DNA from 2 places in the Flintibacter sp. SJQ-8 genome. Region 1 is predicted to be linked to the other one. Evidence: riboswitches for the same ligand, from Rfam matches in the RefSeq annotation. Region 1 holds a riboswitch; the other holds the start of a gene.
The links. A riboswitch is a leader RNA that binds a small molecule or an ion and turns the genes downstream of it on or off. The one in region 1 is predicted to bind cyclic di-GMP.
Positions count from the first base shown of each region.

Region 2: it holds a riboswitch for cyclic di-GMP, as region 1 does, so the genes downstream of both, ACSAMP_RS00200 (LPXTG cell wall anchor domain-containing protein) here and ACSAMP_RS14355 (vWA domain-containing protein) in region 1, are expected to answer to the same signal.

Region 1 covers NZ_JBPJWR010000016.1:590,351-600,364, forward strand. Annotated here, with positions in the region: gene srtB (class B sortase) at 5-1,018, opposite strand; gene ACSAMP_RS14355 (vWA domain-containing protein) at 1,096-5,844, opposite strand; cyclic di-GMP riboswitch class I at 5,886-5,970, opposite strand; gene ACSAMP_RS14360 (hypothetical protein) at 6,023-6,457, opposite strand; gene ACSAMP_RS14365 (type IV pilus twitching motility protein PilT) at 6,712-7,773, opposite strand; gene ACSAMP_RS14370 (hypothetical protein) at 7,802-8,215, opposite strand; gene ACSAMP_RS14375 (hypothetical protein) at 8,212-8,628, opposite strand; gene ACSAMP_RS14380 (DUF4860 domain-containing protein) at 8,625-9,110, opposite strand; gene ACSAMP_RS14385 (hypothetical protein) at 9,107-9,430, opposite strand; gene ACSAMP_RS14390 (type II secretion system F family protein) at 9,437-10,014, opposite strand, start outside.
Region 2 covers NZ_JBPJWR010000001.1:36,589-46,602, forward strand. Annotated here, with positions in the region: gene uvrB (excinuclease ABC subunit UvrB) at 1-672, opposite strand, end outside; gene ACSAMP_RS00175 (JAB domain-containing protein) at 825-1,523, opposite strand; gene pyrE (orotate phosphoribosyltransferase) at 1,566-2,240, opposite strand; gene ACSAMP_RS00185 (ZIP family metal transporter) at 2,486-3,193, shown strand; gene ACSAMP_RS00190 (hypothetical protein) at 3,239-3,799, shown strand; gene ACSAMP_RS00195 (alanine/glycine:cation symporter family protein) at 4,046-5,506, shown strand; cyclic di-GMP riboswitch class I at 5,747-5,835, shown strand; gene ACSAMP_RS00200 (LPXTG cell wall anchor domain-containing protein) at 6,006-8,723, shown strand; gene ACSAMP_RS00205 (hypothetical protein) at 8,882-9,346, shown strand; gene ACSAMP_RS00210 (GGDEF domain-containing protein) at 9,368-10,014, shown strand, end outside.

The DNA.
Region 1 (10,014 bases):
ATTTTCAAGCTGTCTCTTCAGGCCGGATGTCCTGGGAGGGGGCCGGTTCCGGCTCCTGGGGCTGTTCCGGCTCTGCCGGGCTTTCCTGGGAGACGTCCGGGGGCTGGGCGCTCTCCTCGGGCTGCGGCGCAGGCTCCGGGAGCTGCTCCGGCTGCTGGACGGCCTCCTCCGGCTGGGGTTCGGGGGCCTGGCCGGGGCAGACGGCCTGGACCACCCAGCGGGTGGCGTGGCCGTTTCCCGTGCAGGTGGACAGGGTCAGCACCTTGTCATACGTGTGGGGCGTCACCCCGGTGTTCAGGGCGGACAGGGCCAGACAGCTGTCCAGAAAGCTCTGGCGGCTGCTGTCGCTGCGCAGCCCCAGGCGATAGACATCGCTGTCCACGCTCACCTCTCCGGCGGCGAAGATCTCATAGCGGTGGGTGCCGCTGTCATCGGTGAGGTACACATAGGGGTGGGCCTGCCAATAGCTGCGGCTTTTGTACTGGCTCAGGGTGCCGAACATGGAGCGGTTGTTCATCCGGTGGCCGTAAATAATGGTGTTGAAGTCGCTCAGGTCGCTGCTGTTCCGGCACTCCATGAAGATGGCCCCCACGGAGTTCTTCCCGCCCCGCCAGGTGTGGTCAAGATAGTAGCTGTTGTCCGTCCCCTGGACCACGGGATAGGACACCCGGGTGCCGGGGATGAGGATCCAGCCCAGCACGTCCGGGTTCTGCTGCCGCAGGGCGGAGAAGTCCATGTCTTTCAGCGCCTGGGCGTAGGGGTCCTGCCACACGGGGACCTCCTCCGGGGCCTCCCCCGCCCCGTCGGTGCTGGCGGAGCTTGAAACGCTCCCGCTCCCGCCGGTAAAGTCCACCACCGGCAGGTCGGACAGGTCGGGCAGCCCGGCCAGCTCCTCGGCCTGGGCGTATGTCTCGTCCCCCTGGCGGTACTGCACCAGCTGGAGGGCCGTTCTGCCCAGGCAGAGGGCGCAGATCACCGCCAGCAGGGCGGCCAGAGCTTTTCGGAATTTCGGTTTCATGGTCTCTCCTCCCGGGGGTACTGGAATAGCAAGGGCCCGGACCAAAGTCCGGGCCCTTGTTGTGCTTTGGTTTTGGCTTAGCCGTTGTCGTCCTTGCGCTTCTTGCCGGTCAGGTTCAGCCAGACCAGGCCAGCGCCGGAGGCCACAGCGGCCATCACCCACAGACCCATGGCGTCGCCGGTCTTGGGCACGTCGGCCTTGGGGGTATCCTCGTCGGGGATGTCCACAGGGGCCTGGGGCAGGTCGGTCTTGGGGGTATCCTCGTCAGGGATCTCCACGGGCTGCTCAGGCAGATCGCTCTTGGGCACGTCGTCGTCCTTGATCTCGGTGTCGGGGGTGGGCTTGGGTGCGGGCCGGTCGTCGTCCCGGTCATCCCGGCCGCCGCCGCCGTTGTTGTTCACGGTGAGCACATAGTTCACCACGAACTGGTGGGGGGCCTCCCGGGTGGTGCCGGTCAGGTCAGCGGTCTGCTCCGCAGGGCTGGCCAGGTCGAAGGTATAGCCGCCGTGGCTGGCAGTGGCAGACGCATTGATGGTCTGGCTGGCCTTGGTGGTATCCTGCACCTGGGTGGTCTCGCTGTCCTGATAGGTGACGGTGCCGTCCGTGGTCACGGTGTAGTTGTAGGTCACGGTGTAGAAGTAGTTCACGATGGTGGGAGCCTTGGGGGTCCACTTAGCGGTGAACACGGTGCGCTGGTCAAAGGTGCCGTTGGTCATGGCGTTACCGGGCTGGGCCTTCCAGCCGGCGAAGTCATAGCCGTTTCTGGTGGGCTGAGGCACGGGCTGCTGGTCGTTCAGGCCGGTGTTCTTGACCACAGTGTAGTTCACACCGTCCTGAGAGTTCTTCCAGGTGCCGCCCTCCAGGTCGAACACCACGGTCACCATGTGGCGCACATACTCGATGGTACCGTTGGCACCAGCGGGGAGGATTTTATCCTTGTGGCTGTAGCGCTCCGGATTGTAACCCTCGTAGCCAGCACCCTTCTTGGCGTACTCCTCCATGTTGGCGCTCTTGCCGTAGGTCACCTGGATGGTTTCAGTCAGGGTCTTGTCCTCATCCTTGGTCTCGGGGCCGTTGTCCAGCACGGTGAAGAACACGTGGTTCAGGGTGGTGGACTGGGGATTGTTCACGGTCTTCCGATACTCCAGCGTCACATCGTAGTTCTGGAACTTCTCCATCTTGGGCATCTCGCTCACGGGGTTGCCGTTGACCTTCAAGCTGTTGCTGACGAAGTCGTTGAAGGTGAAGCCGTTATAGTTGTCATAGTCCGCACGCTTGAAGGGGACGGGAGCGTCCACTTCTCCGGTTTGTTTGCCGGAACTCTGGGGAACGCTGCTGGGGGTCCCGTCGGTGACGGTGGTATAGGTGGCGGTGATGGAGTAGGTGGGCTTCAGGTAGTACTTGATGATAACGGTAGCGGTGGGCTGACCATTCTCGCTCTTCGTGATCGTACCGGTCAGCTTGTCGTGATTCACATCGAAGCTGGCGCCGCTGCGATACCAAGTGTTGCCCGCCTTGTCCACGATGATCTCGGGGACATACTCGTTGCCACTCACGTCATAGTTCTTACCCACATAGTCGGTATAGGTCTTCTCCATAACGTCCGCAGCCAGGGCAAATTTGGGGTCGTTGCTCTCGCTCTGATACTTCACGACTACGCTGTTCTTGTCGCGCTCTTTGTAGTACAGATCGATCACGGTCTTTTCCTGGAAAGTGCCGGTCATATTGGGCTCGCTCACCAGGTCATAAACCACATAGTCCTTGGTGATGGACTTGACAACATATTTTTCACCATTTTTTGCGGAACTCAAATCATAGGCAGTGCCAATGGTTCCAGGCACAGAAACGGATTTATTCAGTTCCTCGTTGGTGCCCTCTTTCAGGTAATTCACAATTACAGTGCCGTCGCCATTCTTCGCATAGTGGAAGGTGACCTCGGTATTCTTTTTGATCTTACCCTCAGCGGGGTCGCCAGTCGCTTCCACAAAGTGATAGCCAGCGGGGGCGGCCTTCTGTTCGGCCTTATAATCCTGGCCGTAGAAGTAGTCGTTCTTAACGATGGTGTCAAAACCGTCGTGGGTGCTCTTGTCGGAGAACTCATACTTCACAGTCAGGGTGTAGGGGATCTGCTCGGTCTTGATGTCTACATGGTGGTTGGCCTGGATGTTTCTGATGCTGTAGCTGTACACGCCGTTGGCATCCGCATTGGCGGTCACGGCCTTGGGCTCGTCAGTACCGGCCTGGTCGGTCACGCTCGCCAGCTTATAGCCGGGCTTCAGCTTGAAGTTCACAGAGCCGTTCTTGCCCTTGCTATAGGTGAAGTTGTCGCCATTGATTGCAGTCACACCAGCGCCACCGGTCACAGTCACTCTATATTCATAGTGCTTATAGGTGATGGTGATATTGGGCGTAGCCTCGGCGTTCTTATTCAGCTGAATGGACTCAGGGCTGCGGCCAGTCTCGGTGTAGGTATCCACATTCTTGGCAGGAACGCCAGCGGCCTGGATCGTCTCCTCGTGCTCACCACGATAGGTATCGACGGCGGTGTTGGCATCAACAAGGGTCTCATTGCTGTCGGGGTCCACGTTATAATACTTGTGGGTCACAGTGTACTCAACGGGGGTCTTGGTGTCGTGGTAGAAGTACAGGGTGACGGTGGTGGTTTCCTGGCTGGGGGTGATGTCGGTGACAACCTCGCTGCCCTTTTCCAGTTTGCCGGTGCTGCCGGGGGCCACGGCCACCTGGTAGTCATACACAGTCTTGCCGTCATACTTCGTATAGTCGCCGGACTGGATGTTATACTGAACATCCCCGTCCTCATCCACATAGACGGTGCCGGTCAGGCTGATGGCATCCTTGTTATCGGGCTCGGCTTTGGGCTTGCCGTCCACGCAGGTGTAGTAGTAAGCCTCAACCTGATAGCTGGGCTTGATGGTCCAGGAGCCCTCGAACACCACGTCGTCGGTCAGATCGAATGTTCCATTCTCCTTGAATTCCACATTGCCGCTCTTCACGGTCCAGCCGGAGAAGTTGTACTTGTCGGAGGTGGGATTCTCAATGCGGGTCTGCTCAGAACCCCGCTTGAACCACTGCTTCTCGGGCAGGTCCATATTGGGGTTCAGGTCCTCGGGGGTGTTGTCGTACACATACTCCACGCTGTTCACATACTCCTTGGCGTAGTAGTGGACCAGCGTGTGGGCATCGGCCTTGTCGGTCACGTCGAGCGTATCGCCCTCAAAGATGGGATAAGTGCCGTCCTCCTGGACTTCGGTCAGCTTCTTGCCGTCCAGCTCAGAATACTGATAGACATACTTCACATGCTCGTCGCTGGTATCCAGGGCCTGGTTGGGGGCGTACACCTCAAGATCGGTCATGCCGTAGTCCGTTACCTTGCTCTGGAAGGCGTGGGGCTTCTGGACAGAATCGGTGATCTCGCTTGCGTTGCCGTTCTCGTCAAGAACCTTGAACTGCTCCTCCAGAGTGGACACCTTGTAAAATCCCTCGGGGATGTTGAACTGACCAGTGTACGCGGTCTTATTGCCATTCTGCTCAATGCCATACTGGAGATAAGTGGGATTGTTCAGCTTGATACCGGTGTAGTTGCCAGCATCCTCACTGGGGTCCAGCTTCACGCGATAGGTGTACTGGATAACGGTATTGCTGAACGAATCCTTATTGGTGGGGGTCCAGCGCAGGGTGCGGCCATCGCTGTCCAGCGTAATGTTGCCCTTGACGGTCTCAAAGTCCTCGTTCTCCTTGGGGCCATCCTTGGCGCTGCCGCTGACATAGGTCATCTCGTCGCCCATGGGGTCCACGATCATGGCGGAAATGCGGGTGGACAGCTCGGTAAAGGCGGAGTTCAGCGCTTCGGCATTATTGGCGTAGATATACTCGCCGTCGCCCTTGGCCATTTCTTTCAGCTTCGGGTTGTCCAGGGCAAAGCCCACGGTGTACACGTCATTTTTCTTGTTTTTAATAAAGTCTCTATAAGTGCTAGAGGTGTATCTATTGCCATATTCGCCGCCAGCAGTTGCTTCGCCGTCGGACAGCAGGACCAGAACCTTCTTGGTCACGGTGCTCTGATTCTGATTCAGCAGGTCGATACCCTTGTCCACACCGGCCATGATGTTGGTGCCGCCATCGGCAACCACATCGTTCAGGCTGTTTTCCTGCTTGGCATCGTCAGAAAAAGAGACGTACTGAACGTTAGCGCCCGCGGGCAGAGAATTCTCCAGTGCGGTCATTGCCGCCTTGGCAGACTCCAGACGGGTCTCATAGTTGACCCACTTGCCGTTCTCGTCCTTATACCGGCAGGGCAGCCAGTCGGTAGCATCACCCCAGCCGCCTGGAACCTCGTGTCTGACTTCTTTCTTTGTGCAGGTCAGCTGCCGTTCATAATGGCCGCCCAAAAGGCTGTCATCCTCTACCCAAACGCGCTGGTAGCACCACATACTATGCTCGTGGTCGCCCTTGTCGTGGTCAGGGTCGGTGCAGAACATCATGGAGCCGGACTTATCCAGGACGAACACCACGTCCAGGGGCTGCTGCTTGATCCTAGTGTCGCCGATGTCGGCGCGAACCGTGACTTCCCACTCGGTGTCGCCCACCCGCTCGGCGGTCTTGGTCAGGTTAATGCCGTGGCCGTTGACGTTTTCAACCGTGTCGGGCTTCAGGGGGTCGGGCTGGTTCTCAGCAACGTCCTCCTCAGCGAAGGCGCTGATCTGGACCAGGCTGAGGGTCATGACCATGGCCATGAGCAGGGACAGACCTCTGCGTCCAAGGCCCTTGAGCGAATACGCTCTTTTCTTCAATCGTTTGTTTCCCATTATTTCGTTCTCCTCCTCATTTTTTGCAACAGGAACGGAATACTGGCGGCCGGGCTGGCATGGCGTAATGCTTTAGCCCCCATTGCTTTGCGTCCCGCTCTTTCGGGCGGTTTGCCGTGGTCAGTGTCTTTCAGTGGCCCTGTGGGCCGGGGTCGCTGGGGTTTTGCCTGGGGTGGGGTCAGCTGCTCTTTTCCATCTGGCTGGCGCTCTCTAGGGCGCTGTCCATGAGAAGCAGCAGCTCCAGCACGCTGCGGAATCGCTGTTCGCCGCCGCCCTCCAGCCAGGCCACAGAGCCCTGCCAGCTGGCGTTCTGCCGGAAGATGACCCTGACGGTGAAGGTGGCGATTTTGCCCGTCCTGGGTCCTGTTCCGACTGCTGCGCTGCCCTTTCCCGCGGCGCTTGCGCCGAAGGCCCGGGGGGTGCTGAAAGCCTGGGGAAACTTTGTGGCGTCCAGCAGCCGCTCCATTTTCCGCAGGAAGTGGATGGCGCTGTGGAACTGCTCGCCGCTGTGCAGCTGGGGGTGGTAGAGCCGCCCGTCCAGCACACCGTCTTCATAGGAGTCGATGCACACCAGGGTGTTCCGGTATTCATTCGCCTGGACTCGGTTCTGCACGCTGTCAAGTCCTCCCCTCTCTTTAGGATGGCAACAGTATATCATATGATGGTTACAAAACCCGTTACATTTTGCTTTTCAACTCGCGGGCACAGAAAAAATCCTGCACAAATTATACCCAAACTTTTTGGGCAACTGGTACAATTAGGGGGTGTTTTTTGTGAGTAGGGTGTCATTTGGGGGAATTGGGGGGATTTGTGGGTACAAAGGCTATGAAAAAGGCCCGCCAGACGGCGGGCCCTCTCTCCACACATTCAATTCCCCATTCTCCGCCGCAGCTGCTCCGGGTTATCGGCGTAATTCAGCGCCGTCTCTCGGGTGATGCGGCCGGCCTGATACAGGTCCAGGATGGACTGGTCCATGGTCAGCATGCCCTCGCTGCCCCCGGCGGCGATGGCGTTGTCGATCTGGTGGTTCTTCCCGTCCCGGATCATGCTGCGGATGGCGCTGTTCATCTGCATCACCTCGAAGGCGGGGACCTGTTCCCCGTCCACGTCGGGCAGCAGCTGCTGGGACACCACCGTGCGCAGCACCGAGCTCAGCTGTACCCGGATCTGGGCCTGCTGGGCGGGGGGGAAGGAGTCGATGATCCGGTCAATGGTGTTCACCGCCCCCCGGGTGTGAAGGGTGGCGATGAGCAGGTGGCCGGTCTCGGCGGCGGTCATGGCCGTCTGGATGGTCTCGTGGTCCCGCATCTCCCCCAATAAGATCACGTCCGGGGCCTGGCGCAGGCAGGCGCGCAGGGCGGAGAGATAGTCCTGGGTGTCGATGGCGATCTCCCGCTGGCTGACGATGCTCTTCTGGTCCCGGTGGAGGTACTCGATGGGGTCCTCCAGGGTGATGATGTGGCAGTTCCGGGTGCGGTTGATCCGGTCCAGGATACACGCCTGGGTGGTGGACTTGCCGCTGCCCGCCGTGCCGGATACCAGCACCATACCATAGGTCAGCTCGGCCAGATCCATCACCTGGGGCGGGATGTGCAGGGCCTGAAAATCCGGTATCTCAAAGGCCACCACCCGCACCACCGCGGCCATAGACCCCCGCTGGCGATAGGCGTTCACCCGGAACCGGGCCAGTCCCCGGACGGAGAAGGAGAAGTCGTCGTCCCCCCGGGCCAGAAAGCCGTCCATGTCCCGCCCGGCCAGCTGATAGATGGCCCGCAGCAGCTCCTCCGTCTTGGGGGGCAGCAGCCGCTCGTCGTCCAGGGGCAGTATCTGCCCCTCGACCTTGGCGCTGGCCGAGCCGCCGGCCACAAAAAACAGGTCGGACGCCCGGCGCTCCACCGACTGGGTCAAATAGTCCATCAGCTCCGCCATGGGGATCGCCTCCTTTTGAAATGTAAGATCATGTGCTCCCGTCCCAAAGGTCCAGGTCCTCGTCCGCCTGCCAGTCCGCCGTGAAGACGGCCTGCCAGGCGAGGATCTCATGGCTCTCCCCCGTCAGCCGCACCCGGACCTCCAACGTCTGGGCGTCGGAGATGGGGCAGGCATAGGAAAAGACGCCCTCCCCCTCCGCCGTCACGCCGTCGGGGCGCTCCCCGGCCCGGAGCTGGGACAGGATCTCCTGGGCCTGACAGTCGGCCTGGTAATAGCCGGTGACGGCGCTCCAGCTGTTCTGGGCCAGCCGCCGGTCCGCCTGGGCCTGGGTGAGGAACAGCATGGCGAACACCGTGAGACACAGCACGGCGAAGATCACCAGCAGGGAGCTGCCCCCAACCACGGGCGCGGGATTTTTTCCCTCTCTCATGCGCTCTCTCATGTTCCCGCCTCCTGCCAGCAGACCTCCAGGGAGAACAGGCTCTCCCCGTTTTTCTCCGCTATGTCGATCTGTGCCCTGCCCAGCAGGGGCTGATCGCTCTCAACGGGCTGAACGGTGAGGGTATAGGTCGGCTCCTCCGCCGTCTCCTGCCAGGTCTCGTCCAGAGGGATGATCCAGCGCTGGCCGTCCAAATTGCCGCCCAGCTCTGCCGCAGCCTGGGCCAGGTCGCCATTCCGGGCTTTCAAGGTGTCGGCGGCGCTCTCTGCCCACAGCACGGCCCGGTCTGTGGCCTCCACCCGGCGGGATATCCCGTCGGCCAGCACAAAGGCCCTTAAGCACAGGGCGGCGGCCAGGGCGAAGACCAGCACCATCACTGTCTGCTCCATCAGCGCCAGGGGCGCACGGCTTTTCATGGCGTCGCCTCCCCGTTCAGGGGCAGATACAGGGCCAGGTCGGCCCGCTCCCCCCCGTCATAGCACAGGGCGGCCCGCAGCAGGCCGTCCTCCCGGGACAGTTCTAAATCTTCCGCAGGCAGCACCTGGGCGCCGTCCTCCGGGCCCATGCCGCTGCCGGGCTGGGCGTACAGCTCCATGAGCCAGCCGTCGTAGCAATAGACCCAGGTGGTGTAGACCTCACCGCCCTCCTCCTGATCGAAGGCCAGGGCGGGCGTGCCCTGTAGATCGGTAATTGTCACCGGGCCCTCCGCCTGACGCACCCGGGTGGCCAGATATTGGGCCCCGGTGCGTCGCTGATAGCTGTCCTGGTCCCGCTGGGCCAGGCCCTTGTACACCTTGGCCCCCGTCAGCAGGACGGACAGCACACAGACCGCGAACAGGGCAAACACCCCCAGGGGCAGCAGAGCGGACATATGCAGTTTTGTGTTTTGCTCTCTCATGTCTCCCGCTCCAGCACGGTGATGTCGGGCATCAGATTCGACCCCTCCACCTGATAGAACACCGCATAGCGCGACCGGTCGATCTGCACGCCCCAGTGCTCCTCTATGTAATCCAGATCCGGGGGATAGGCCCCCTGAGCGGCGTAGCAGGCCACCGCCGCCCGGCGGAGGGTCTCCTCCAGCTGACGGCGGCTCTGCTCCCCGCTGTCCGCGTTCAAATTACCCATGGCCCCAAAGAAGATGGCCAGGGCGCAGCATACCGTGGCCGCTCCCCCCACCAGGGAGAGCACCGCCCGGCATCTCTCTCGTCTCGTTCCCATGGCCGCTCACCCGATGGCGGACATGATGTGCATCAGGGGCAGCATCACCGACAGGAGGATGACCCCCACCAGCACAGAGGTCACGCCCACCAAGGCGGGCTCCACCCGGCTGACCCGGTCCTCCAGGGCGTCCTCCCCGGCCTGACCCAGGCGGCGGGCGATGTCCTCCATCACCCGGTCGCCGGAGCCGCTGCGCAGCCCCAGGGCCAGCAATCGGCACTCCGCCGGGGGCAGCACTTCGGACTGGCGCACCGCCTGGGAGAGCTCCTCCCCCCGGTCCAGCCGGTCCAAGCAGTCCCGGCACCGGGCCTGGGCCCCGGGGACGTCCTCCAGCAGGTCGGCGGCCTGGGTGAGGGCGTCCTCTAAGGGCAGACCGCTGGCCATGCCCATGGACAGGGCCTGGGCAAAGCGGCCATCGCTGATCTTCCGGGACACGCCCCGGTCCCCAAAGCGCCGCCGCCACCGGGAGATTAGCCCCTGGCGGAAGCCTTCAGACAGGGAGAACAGGGCCAGAAACACCCCGGCGGCGGCCAGCAGCAGGCACAGCACAGGCATCCCCCGGTCCAGCACCCGGCCCAGGGCCA
Region 2 (10,014 bases), on a different contig from region 1:
GCTGATGCGGTCGATCTCGTCCCCGAAGAACTCCACCCGGATGGCGGTGTCCTTCCAATAGGCGGGCCACACCTCCACCGTGTCCCCCCGGACCCGGAACATGTTCCGCTCGAAGGCGATGTCGTTGCGCTCATACCGGATGGCCACCAGGCGCTTGAGCAGCTCGTCCCGCTCCAGGGTGGCCCCCACCCGCAGGGAGACCATCATGGACGCGAAGTCCTCCGGCTCGCCCAGGCCATAGATGCAGGAGACGGAGGACACCACGATCACGTCCCGCCGCTCCAGCAGGGAGGCGGTGGCGGACAGACGCAGGCGGTCGATCTCCTCGTTGATGGCCGAGTCCTTTTCGATGAACGTGTCCGTGTGGGGGATATAGGCCTCCGGCTGGTAATAGTCATAGTAGCTGACGAAATACTCCACCGCGTTGTTGGGGAAGAACTCCCGAAACTCGGCGCACAGCTGGGCGGCCAGGGTCTTGTTGTGGGCCAGGACCAGGGTGGGACGCTGGACCTGCTCGATGATCTTGGCCATGGTGAAGGTCTTGCCCGATCCGGTGACGCCCAGCAGCGTCTGCTCGTCCAGCCCCATCTCGATACCCCTGGACAGGGCCTCAATAGCCTGGGGCTGGTCCCCGCTGGGCTTGTATTCCGAAACCACCTGGAATTTTGCCATGTTCTCCTCCGTTTTCCCGCCGCGGCGGCGATGCTGCTGCTATTGTAGTATGTCCATCATATCAGAACCAATGTTCTAATGCAAGAACAACTTCGCTCCCCCTCCCGCCCGGGAAGGAGAGCGAAATCAGGAATGCTTCTATCGCGGCTCATCTATAACAGTTCATAGACCGGCCTGTGGCCGCCCGACTCCGACTGGTTCAGGGACAGCACGTCCCCGTCCACAAAGATCAGGTGGTCGATCAGCTCCAGCCCCACCCCGGCCAGGGCGGAGCGGATGACGTCGGTGGTCTGCCAGTCGGCGGCGGAGGGAAAGGCCAGGTTGCTGATGTGGTTGTGGGCCAGATACAGCCCGGCGGAGCGCAGGCTCATGGCCGCCTCGGCAATGCGGCGGATGTTGATGTCGGAGGCATAGATGCTGCCCTCCGACACCTTGCGCACCCCCAGCACCTTGCCCTTGCCGTCCAGGCACAGGATATAGACCATCTCGTTGGCCGCCCCAAAGAAATAGGGGGACAGCACGGCGGCGGCCTCCTCCGGGCTGTGGATGATCTGCCCCGGCGCGCCCCGCTGCTCCTGATACCGTCCGCCGATGGCGGGCACCAGCTTCAGCAGCACCGCCGTGTGCTCCCCCACCCCGGGGACTTTTTTCAGTTCCTCTGCCGAGGCGTCCAGCACCCCGGCCAGACTGCCGAAGTGGTCCACCAGCCGGTGGGCCAGCTCGTTCACGTCCCCCTGAGGGATGGCGTAGAACAGCAGCAGCTCCAGAATGCGGTGGTCGGACCAGCCCTCCACGCCCCGGGCCAGGAATTCTGTTTTGACCCGCTGCCTGTGCCCGCTGTGTCCTGGCATGGTGGACCGACTCCCTTTCTGATGGATTTCTTTCCCGCTTTTTTACTGCTTTGCGCCGTACTGCTCCAGATAGGCCTCCATCTTGGCCTTCATGTCATCGTCGATATAGACCTTGCCGTCCACAGGGCGGTTGTGGAGGAAGTCGATGACCTCCCGCACGGTGACGATGGGGAACACCTTGATGCCATAGTCCTGGCGCAGCTCGTCCAGGGTAGAGCAGTCCCGAGTGCCCCGCTCCATCCGGTCCACCGAGACGAACAGGGCCTTCATGTTCACGTCAGCCACATGCTTGAACAGCTCGATGGACTCCCGCACGGCGGTGCCGGCGGTAACCACGTCCTCTACGATGGCCACGTCATCCCCGTCCTGGGGCTTATAGCCCACCATCGTGCCGCCCTCGCCGTGGTCCTTGGCCTCCTTGCGGTTAAAGCAATAGGGCAGGTCCCGGTCATAGCTGCGGTAGAGAGAGGCGGCGGCGGACACAGCCAGGGGGATGCCCTTATAGGCGGGCCCGAACAGGCAGGTGATGCCGTCAGGCATGTTCTCCTGGATGCAGGCGGCATAGTAGTCCCCCAGCTTAGCGGCCTGGGCCCCGGTCTTATAGTTGCCGGTGTTCACGAAATAGGGGGTCTTGCGCCCGCTCTTGGTGGTAAAATCCCCAAAGGTCAGCACGCCGGAGCGCACCATGAAAGTGATAAATTCCTCTTTATATGTCATGTTCTTAACCTCATTTCGTTTTTTCCCGGCAGCACCCGGGGAAGTTGGTATCATTATACCATTCTTTTCGCCGGGATACAACAAATAATCGGGGGACGATTTTTCCCATTGCATTTGCAGGGAACTTGTGCTACAATGCCATTCCAAGGAAAGGAGTGGTGAATATCCACCAAGAAAATGCAACTTTTTTCGGACTTTTGATCCCATTTTTGGGTACATCCCTAGGAGCGGCTTGCGTATTTTTCATGCGCCGCTCTCTCAGCGACATGGTCCAGCGCTCCCTCACCGGCTTTGCCGCCGGGGTGATGGTGGCCGCATCGGTGTGGAGCCTGCTCATCCCCGCCATTGACCAGGCCTCGGCCATGGGCCATCTGGCCTTTCTCCCGGCCTTCATCGGCTTTGGGATCGGCGTGCTGTTTCTGCTGCTGCTGGACCATGTGGTCCCCCACCTCCACCAGAACAGCGGCCAGGCGGAGGGTCCGGCCAGTCAGCTTCAGCGCACCACCATGATGGTGCTGGCCGTCACCCTGCACAACATCCCCGAGGGGATGGCCGTGGGCGTGGTCTACGCCGGATATCTGTCCGGCAGTGCCCAGATCACCGCCGCCGGGGCCATGGCCCTGTCCCTGGGCATCGCCATTCAGAACTTTCCCGAGGGGGCCATCATCTCCATGCCCCTGCGGGCGGAGGGGCTGAAAAAGTCCCGGGCCTTTGCCGGGGGCGTGCTGTCCGGGGCGGTGGAGCCTGTGGGCGCGCTGCTGACCATTCTGGCAGCGGAGCGCATCGTCCCCGCCATGCCCTATTTCCTCAGCTTTGCCGCGGGCGCCATGCTCTATGTGGTGGTGGAGGAGCTCATCCCCGAGATGTCTCAGGGCAAGCACTCCAACATCGGCACCGTGTTCTTCGCCCTGGGCTTCAGCGTCATGATGATGCTGGACGTGGCCCTGGGGTGACGTCTCCCGACGCCACACCGTATTTTCAGAAAGTAGGTATGATTTATGTACATGAATTTGCATCGCAGTGTTCTCCGCCGTCTGGCCGCCGCCGCCCTGGCCGGGACCATGATGCTCTCCCTGGCCGCCTGCGGCAGCAAGGGGGGCAGCTCCTCCAGCACTTCCTCCAGCACCAGTTCTTCCACCTCTTCCAGCACCTCCAGCTCCTCCGCCCAGAACGACGGTAAACAGCAGCAGGCCGACGTTCTGTCCGCCCTGTTGGTGGACATCAAGGGCAACGTGGAGGTGGGCAGCGCCGGAAGCTCCCTGAAGGCCGTGCCCTATGCCGCCGCCCTGCTGAACTGGGCCTCCTCCAGCACCCTGAGCCAGGAGGAGATCGACGTCATCGTCAGCGAGATGCTGAACACCGTCTCCGGTGACGAGAGCGCCGCCGCCGAGTATGCCGCCCAGCTGGGCCTGGTGAATGCCGACTGCCAGGTCCTGCTCAGCGACGACGCTGAGGAACTGCTGAACGAGGCTGGGTGCGCCGACGTGAACACCGACTGGTCCGAGCAGACCGCCGGGGTGCTGGGCCTGGTCATGGCCGCCGCCGGGGTTGAGAACTAAACACACGCTTTGAAGTGACAGAAGGCCGCCCGCTGGGGCGGCCTTTTCTTTTAGGACTTTTCACAAAAATACAGAGTTTCTTTCAAATTTTCCAGAAACGCTGTTCAAATGACCGAAGTTATGCTATACTATGTCTGTCACATGTCCGGGAGGACATTTTTTAAGAGGAAGGCCCCACGCCTGCCTCTTTTTTTCCGCCCGGACACACTTTAGGAGAGAAGAAGAGAGAAAGCGAGGAAAATTATCATGTTTGATGCGTTGTACGCAGGCTTTGCCGGGCTCATCGCCAACATCAGCAACTTTATGTACAGCTATCTGCTGATCATCCTGCTGCTGGCCGCCGGAATTTACTTCACCTGCCGCAGCAAGTTCGTCCAGCTGCGGTTGCTGGGGGAGTCGATCCGGGTGGTCAGCGAGAAGTCGGACGACAAGCACGCCGTTTCCGCCTTCGAGGCGCTGATGGTCTCCACCGCCAGCCGGGTGGGCACGGGCAATATCGTGGGCGTGGCCAACGCCATCGCCATCGGCGGCTATGGCTCCGTGTTCTGGATGTGGCTCATCGCCCTGGTGGGCGGGGCCACCGCCTTTGTGGAGAGCACCCTGGCCCAGATCTATAAAAAGCGGGACGAGCAGGGCGGCAGCTATGGCGGCCCCTCCTATTATATCCAGGCCGCTTTAAAAAGCCGTTTTCTGGGCGTGGTCTTTGCCGTGGCCCTGGTCGCTACCTATGCCGGCGGCTTTAACATGCTGGCCTCCTTCAACCTCATCGACAGCATGTCCAGCTACAGCTTTTATGCCCACACCGTCACCCTGATGGGCCGCCAGTTCGCTCTGGTCCCCGTCCTCGGCGGGGCTCTGCTGGCCATTCTGGTGGGCATCTGCATCATGGGCAGCGGCAAGCGCATCGTCAAGGTCACCGGCGTACTGGTGCCCGTGATGGGCGTGCTGTACATCATCATGGCCCTGATCGTAATGATCCTGAACATCGGTATGCTGCCCCAGGTGCTCCAGCGCATCTTCTCCGCCGCCTTCGACGTGAAGGCCATCTTCGGCGGGGCTGCGGGCTTCGGCTCCTCCGCCGTGATGCAGGGCATCAAGCGCGGCCTCTACTCCAACGAGGCCGGTGTGGGTTCCGCCCCCAACGCCGCCGCCGCCGCCAACGTGTCCCACCCCGTCAAGCAGGGCCTGGTGCAGATGCTGTCCGTGTTCATCGACACCATTCTGGTCTGCACCGCCACCGCGATGATGTGCCTGTGCACCGGTATCATCCCCTCTGAGGAGCTGAAGGGCGCGCCCTTTGTCCAGTCCAGCCTGTCCACCACCTTCGGCCCCGTGGGCCCCTATTTTATCACCTTCGCCCTGCTGCTGTTCGCCTTTACCACCCTGCTGGGCAACCTGTTCTACTGCGAGGGCTGCCTGAACTACATCGCCGGGCACACCCTGGGCAAGGCCCCCATGAACCTGTTCCGGGTGGTCGCCTGTCTGGTGGTCTTTATGGGCGCGCAGATGAAGTTCGGCCTGGTGTGGGACCTGGCCGACGTGCTGATGGGTGTGATGGCCCTCATCAACCTGCCCGTGATCCTGATCCTGGGCGGCACCGCCATGCGGGCCCTGAACGACTATCTGGCCCAGAAGAAGGCTGGCAAGGACCCGGCGTTCAAGGCCGCCTCCATCGGCCTGAAAGAAAAAACCGACTTTTGGAACTAACTGCTCCCCCTATTTTTGCGCATTTTCTGCCCGCAGACCGGTGTTTTCCGGCCTGCGGGCGTTTTTTTGCCACTTTGCACAAAAACCCGGTTCTTTTTAGGACATATCTACAAAATTCTGGATTTTTATCGATTTCGGGGAATTTTGCGGGTAAAACCACAAGATGTAACCAGTTTTGTAACCCCCGCGTGCTATACTTTTCTCAGAAAGCGGGGGACAATATTTCCCGGTCCCCGGAAATAACTGAAACGGCAAACCGGCGGAAACGCCGGGGCGCAAAGCCATGGGGGCTAAAGCGGCACCGCCGCCATGCCAGCCCGGCCACCACATATTTCGATTTTCCTGAAAATAAGAAAGGAGAAACGAAAGATGGAACGTAAACTGAGAAAGCTATTAGCCCTGGTCACAGCCTTCAGCCTGTCTATGAGCCTGCTGGGCGTGACCGCATTCGCTGACGAGGACAATAGTCCCCCCCCCCGCGGACACCGACACCTCCACGGTGGAGCATTCGCATAACCCCGTCGCCTGCTCCACTTGCAATGGAACTCACAAGATCACCGAGACCCAGGACTGCCCCGACTGTGAAGGCCCGGCGGAGGTGGATATGGTCGAATGCCCCAAGTGTGAAGGCGAGGGGCAGGTACTCACCTGGGATTTTGACCACGTCTGCCCCATCTGCAACGAGAAAGGCTGCACAGATAATCCCATGTGCTTCATGGGATATGAACTTTATCCTATAGACTGTTCTAATTGCTCCGGCTCCGGTGAGATTCCCGACCCTGATGCCGTGGTCTGTCCTACTTGTAAGGGCTCCGGCGAAATTGAGGTCCCCGTGGACTGCCCCGACTGCGACGAAAACGGCAAGGTGGCCTGCACCGGCAGCTTTGACTCCGGCGTGCTCACTGACGTGAACAGCGACAGCGGCGAGGGCACCATGACCTACACCTGCGCCGCCTGCGGGGCCAGCTATACCGAGTCCCTGCCCGCCGAGGAGACCCTCCAGCTGGTATGCTCCAACATAAAGGTGACCTTCACCGCCCCCGCTTTTGTTCAGGCCGGCAAATCGCTGACCTACACTGTTAAGGTCACCAACAACAACAAGGTTGCCGCAAAGGGCCTGGCTATCTTCCTGAAATTCAGCAAAAACGTGACTGATGTTTCTGTTAAAAACGTGGTGTCGCCTGATTTTGACGCGGATACCCACACCCTGAAGATGAACCTGGACCTATTTGGTCCTGCCCAGACCAGTAAGGGCCCCAACAGCAAAACCATCACCGTCACTGCCAAAACTGTCTCTGGCGAGGGCGAGGATCAGACCGTCACCGTTGAACCCGGCGACGAGGTGACCGTCGACTGGACCGTCGACTATCAGACCCAGACCGTGGACAGCGGCTCCGCCGTCACCACCATCTCCAAGTACCCTGTCGTTGAAAAAGTGACTTTGGCCGGCCTGAACCTGGGCTATCGCTACTATGCCAACGCCAAGGGACCTGATGCAACGAACATGACGGGCACCCTCAACAGCTCCGTCTGTACCTTCGATTCCCTGGAAACTCAGGCGCTCTCTTTCGACGATGCGCTGGGCGCTGACAATGGCTTTCTTATCGACTTCCCCTTCTCCAACAGCGGCTCTGTGCAGAACTGCAAGACCGACCGCACCTGGGTCTGCGTGGGCTTTGTCCCCTACCGTGGCTACGGCTACACCGACATGAGCGTTCTGAAGAACTATATGTTCAGCAAGACCGGCGAGGACGGCTTTAAAACCGGCTCTCTGGACGATGCCAAAAACTTTGTGACGCAAAACGGCGGTGTGTGCTATGGTGAGGTCGCTTCCGCCGAACAGATCGAAGGCTTTGTAAAAGTCACCGGCAAGTCCGACTCCTTTGTTCTGATGACCGTGTGGTATCTGCCCGGAACCGCCGGTTTCGAGCTGCGGGACGGCTATGACCTCACCATTCCCGCCGTTCCCTCCGCCGGTTATCAGCCCACCAGCAAGGGCGTGACCGTCACGCCCGACCTGGACAGCGTCCACGCGGTGGACGGCAAGCCCCACACCTTTGAGGGCGAGCTGACCGTCACCATCGGCAGCAGTGCCCCCAACACCATCCACATCAACCTGAGCGATGCCCTGACCGCGCTGATGGGACGGGCCTCCCACCTGGGCAACAACGCCATCCAGCCCGGCGACGTGATGAACTATCACGTGAAGCTGGTGAACAACAGCGGCAAGGATTTTCAGTATGTAGCCAACTCCGCCTTTGCGGCCACGGTGGACCGCTATGTGGATGGCCAGCAGTCCCTGGGCACCGGCTTTGACGGCTATCAGATCGCCGCCTCCATCCCCGACGGCGGCACCGAGTTCTGCGCCATCCCCCGCCGTGTTGCGAATGATGCGCTGAAGTTTCTGGGTGTTGACAAGGACCTCAGCGACGAGGCCATCGGTGCTCTGCTCCTTGCCAAGGGCTACGGCGAGGGCGAGGACCTGACCCCCGCCCAGATTACCCAGAAGTACCTGGCCCCCTTCTATCTGGACTTTTTGAACAGCCAGCGGGCCGAGGATGCCCAGTTGGCCCACAGCTTCCTGGACCTGACCGGCTCCGAGTTTGCCCGCCTGACCAACTATGACAATCAGAACGGCGATCAGCCCGGCGTGCCGGAGACCTGCGAGACCGTGGCCCAGGCCTTCTACTACTTCTACTATGGCGTGAACTTCACCGTCAACGGCACCAGCATCTATGACCAGATGAAGGACCACGCCGCTATGAACAAGCTGGTCTCCGACGCCCTGTCCGGCGACGGGACCTATACCCTCGCCAGCCAGATCGCCGGCGAGACCACCAACAACGCCTTCCAGGACACCGCCTTCCGCTTTGGCATGCAGTTCAGCATGGCGTACACCCCCACCTCCGCCCCCGACGGACCTAGCGGCGGCGGCGGCGGTGGCCGGGATGACGATCCCACGCCCCCCGCTCCCCCTGTGGATATCCCCGAGGAGCCCACTCCTCTGGCCCCCCTCCCCGGCGAGGATGTGACCCCTGAGCAGCCCGCCCCCGATGCGGACGTTCCCCTCACCGACCTGCCCGATGAGGAGGTCCCCAAGGCCGATGTGCCCAAGACGGGAGATGCCTCCCTGCTGTGGCTGGCTCTGTCCGGTCTGTCCGGCTCCGGTCTGGCCGTTCTGACCCTGTCAGACCGCAGGAAAAAGAACAAGGACTGAGTTCTCTTCCACCAGCCGCTCCCCTAACTGGGGCGGCTGGTTTTTTATTCCTAAATCAGAAAAGCGCCTGTTCTCGGATGCAAATCTTGACATTTTTTACAAAATGGGCTATTCTAGTGTGTAATATATAACCACGTTTCAGAAGGGAGCCGGTTTTTATGCCAGAGCCGCGTCCATCCCGCAGTTCATTTCAGACCTATCTCTTCATCGCCCTGGTCGCGGTGGAGCTTTTGATGTCCTTCACCTTCCTGGGCTATCTCCATGTGCAGCCCATCTCCATCACCTTCGCCTATATCCCGCCCATTCTGGCCGGGTGTCTGCTGGGGCCTGTACAGGCCACGGTATTGGGGGCGGTGTTCGGCCTGGCCAGCTTGTTCAAGGCGTCCTCCTCCTATGTGATGCCCATGGACCAGCTGTTCTCCCCCTTCCGCAGCGGGGCGCCGATGGCCAGCCTGATCCTCAGCGTGGGCACCCGCACCCTGTTCGCCCTGCTCATCGGCCTGGCCCTTCTCTGGTGCCGCAAGCGCCGCCACCCCCGGCTGTGGATGATCCTGCCCGCCGCCCTGGCCTCCAAGCTCCACGCCGGTCTGGTCTATCTGGCCATGGGGACCTTTTTCCCCTAGACGGGCTACCGCTGGACCCGGGTGATCTGCCTGGATCTGAACGACGTGACCATCTCGTTGGTGTGCGTGGTCCTGTCTCAGCTGGCCTGGCACGTCTATCATCTGCCCGCAGTGGAGAATTTCCGCCTGTATGTGGACCAGTCGGTCCACGACTCCCAGTGGGACCGGCGGCTCTATCGGGCCTGGACCATCTTCGTCCTGATGCTGGTGGCCGCTGCCGCCGCGTCGGTCATCTATTTCGCCCAGCGCATCGGCTATATGCTGGGGCAGCACGGCCTGGTCCTCACCGACGAGATGAACTATGACCTGGTCCATCTCCAGATCCAGTTTTTGGCCTCTGCCCTGTCCCTGAATCTGATCATGGCCCTGTCTTTGATGGCGGTGTACAAATACCTGTCCTATCGGGAGTATCTGGGCGCGCTGGACGGCCTCACCGGGGTGATGGGCCGCAGGATGTTCCTGAACCACTGCCAGCGGCTCCAGCAAAAGGGCGGCCTGACCCAGGGCTGGTTTCTCTTTGCCGACGTGGACTATTTCAAGTCCATCAACGACGCCTATGGCCACCCCGCCGGGGACCAGGTCCTGATCCAAGTGGCCCGGCAGCTGGAGATGCGCTTTGCCCCCTATGGCCGAGTGGGCCGCATGGGCGGGGACGAGTTTGCCGTGAT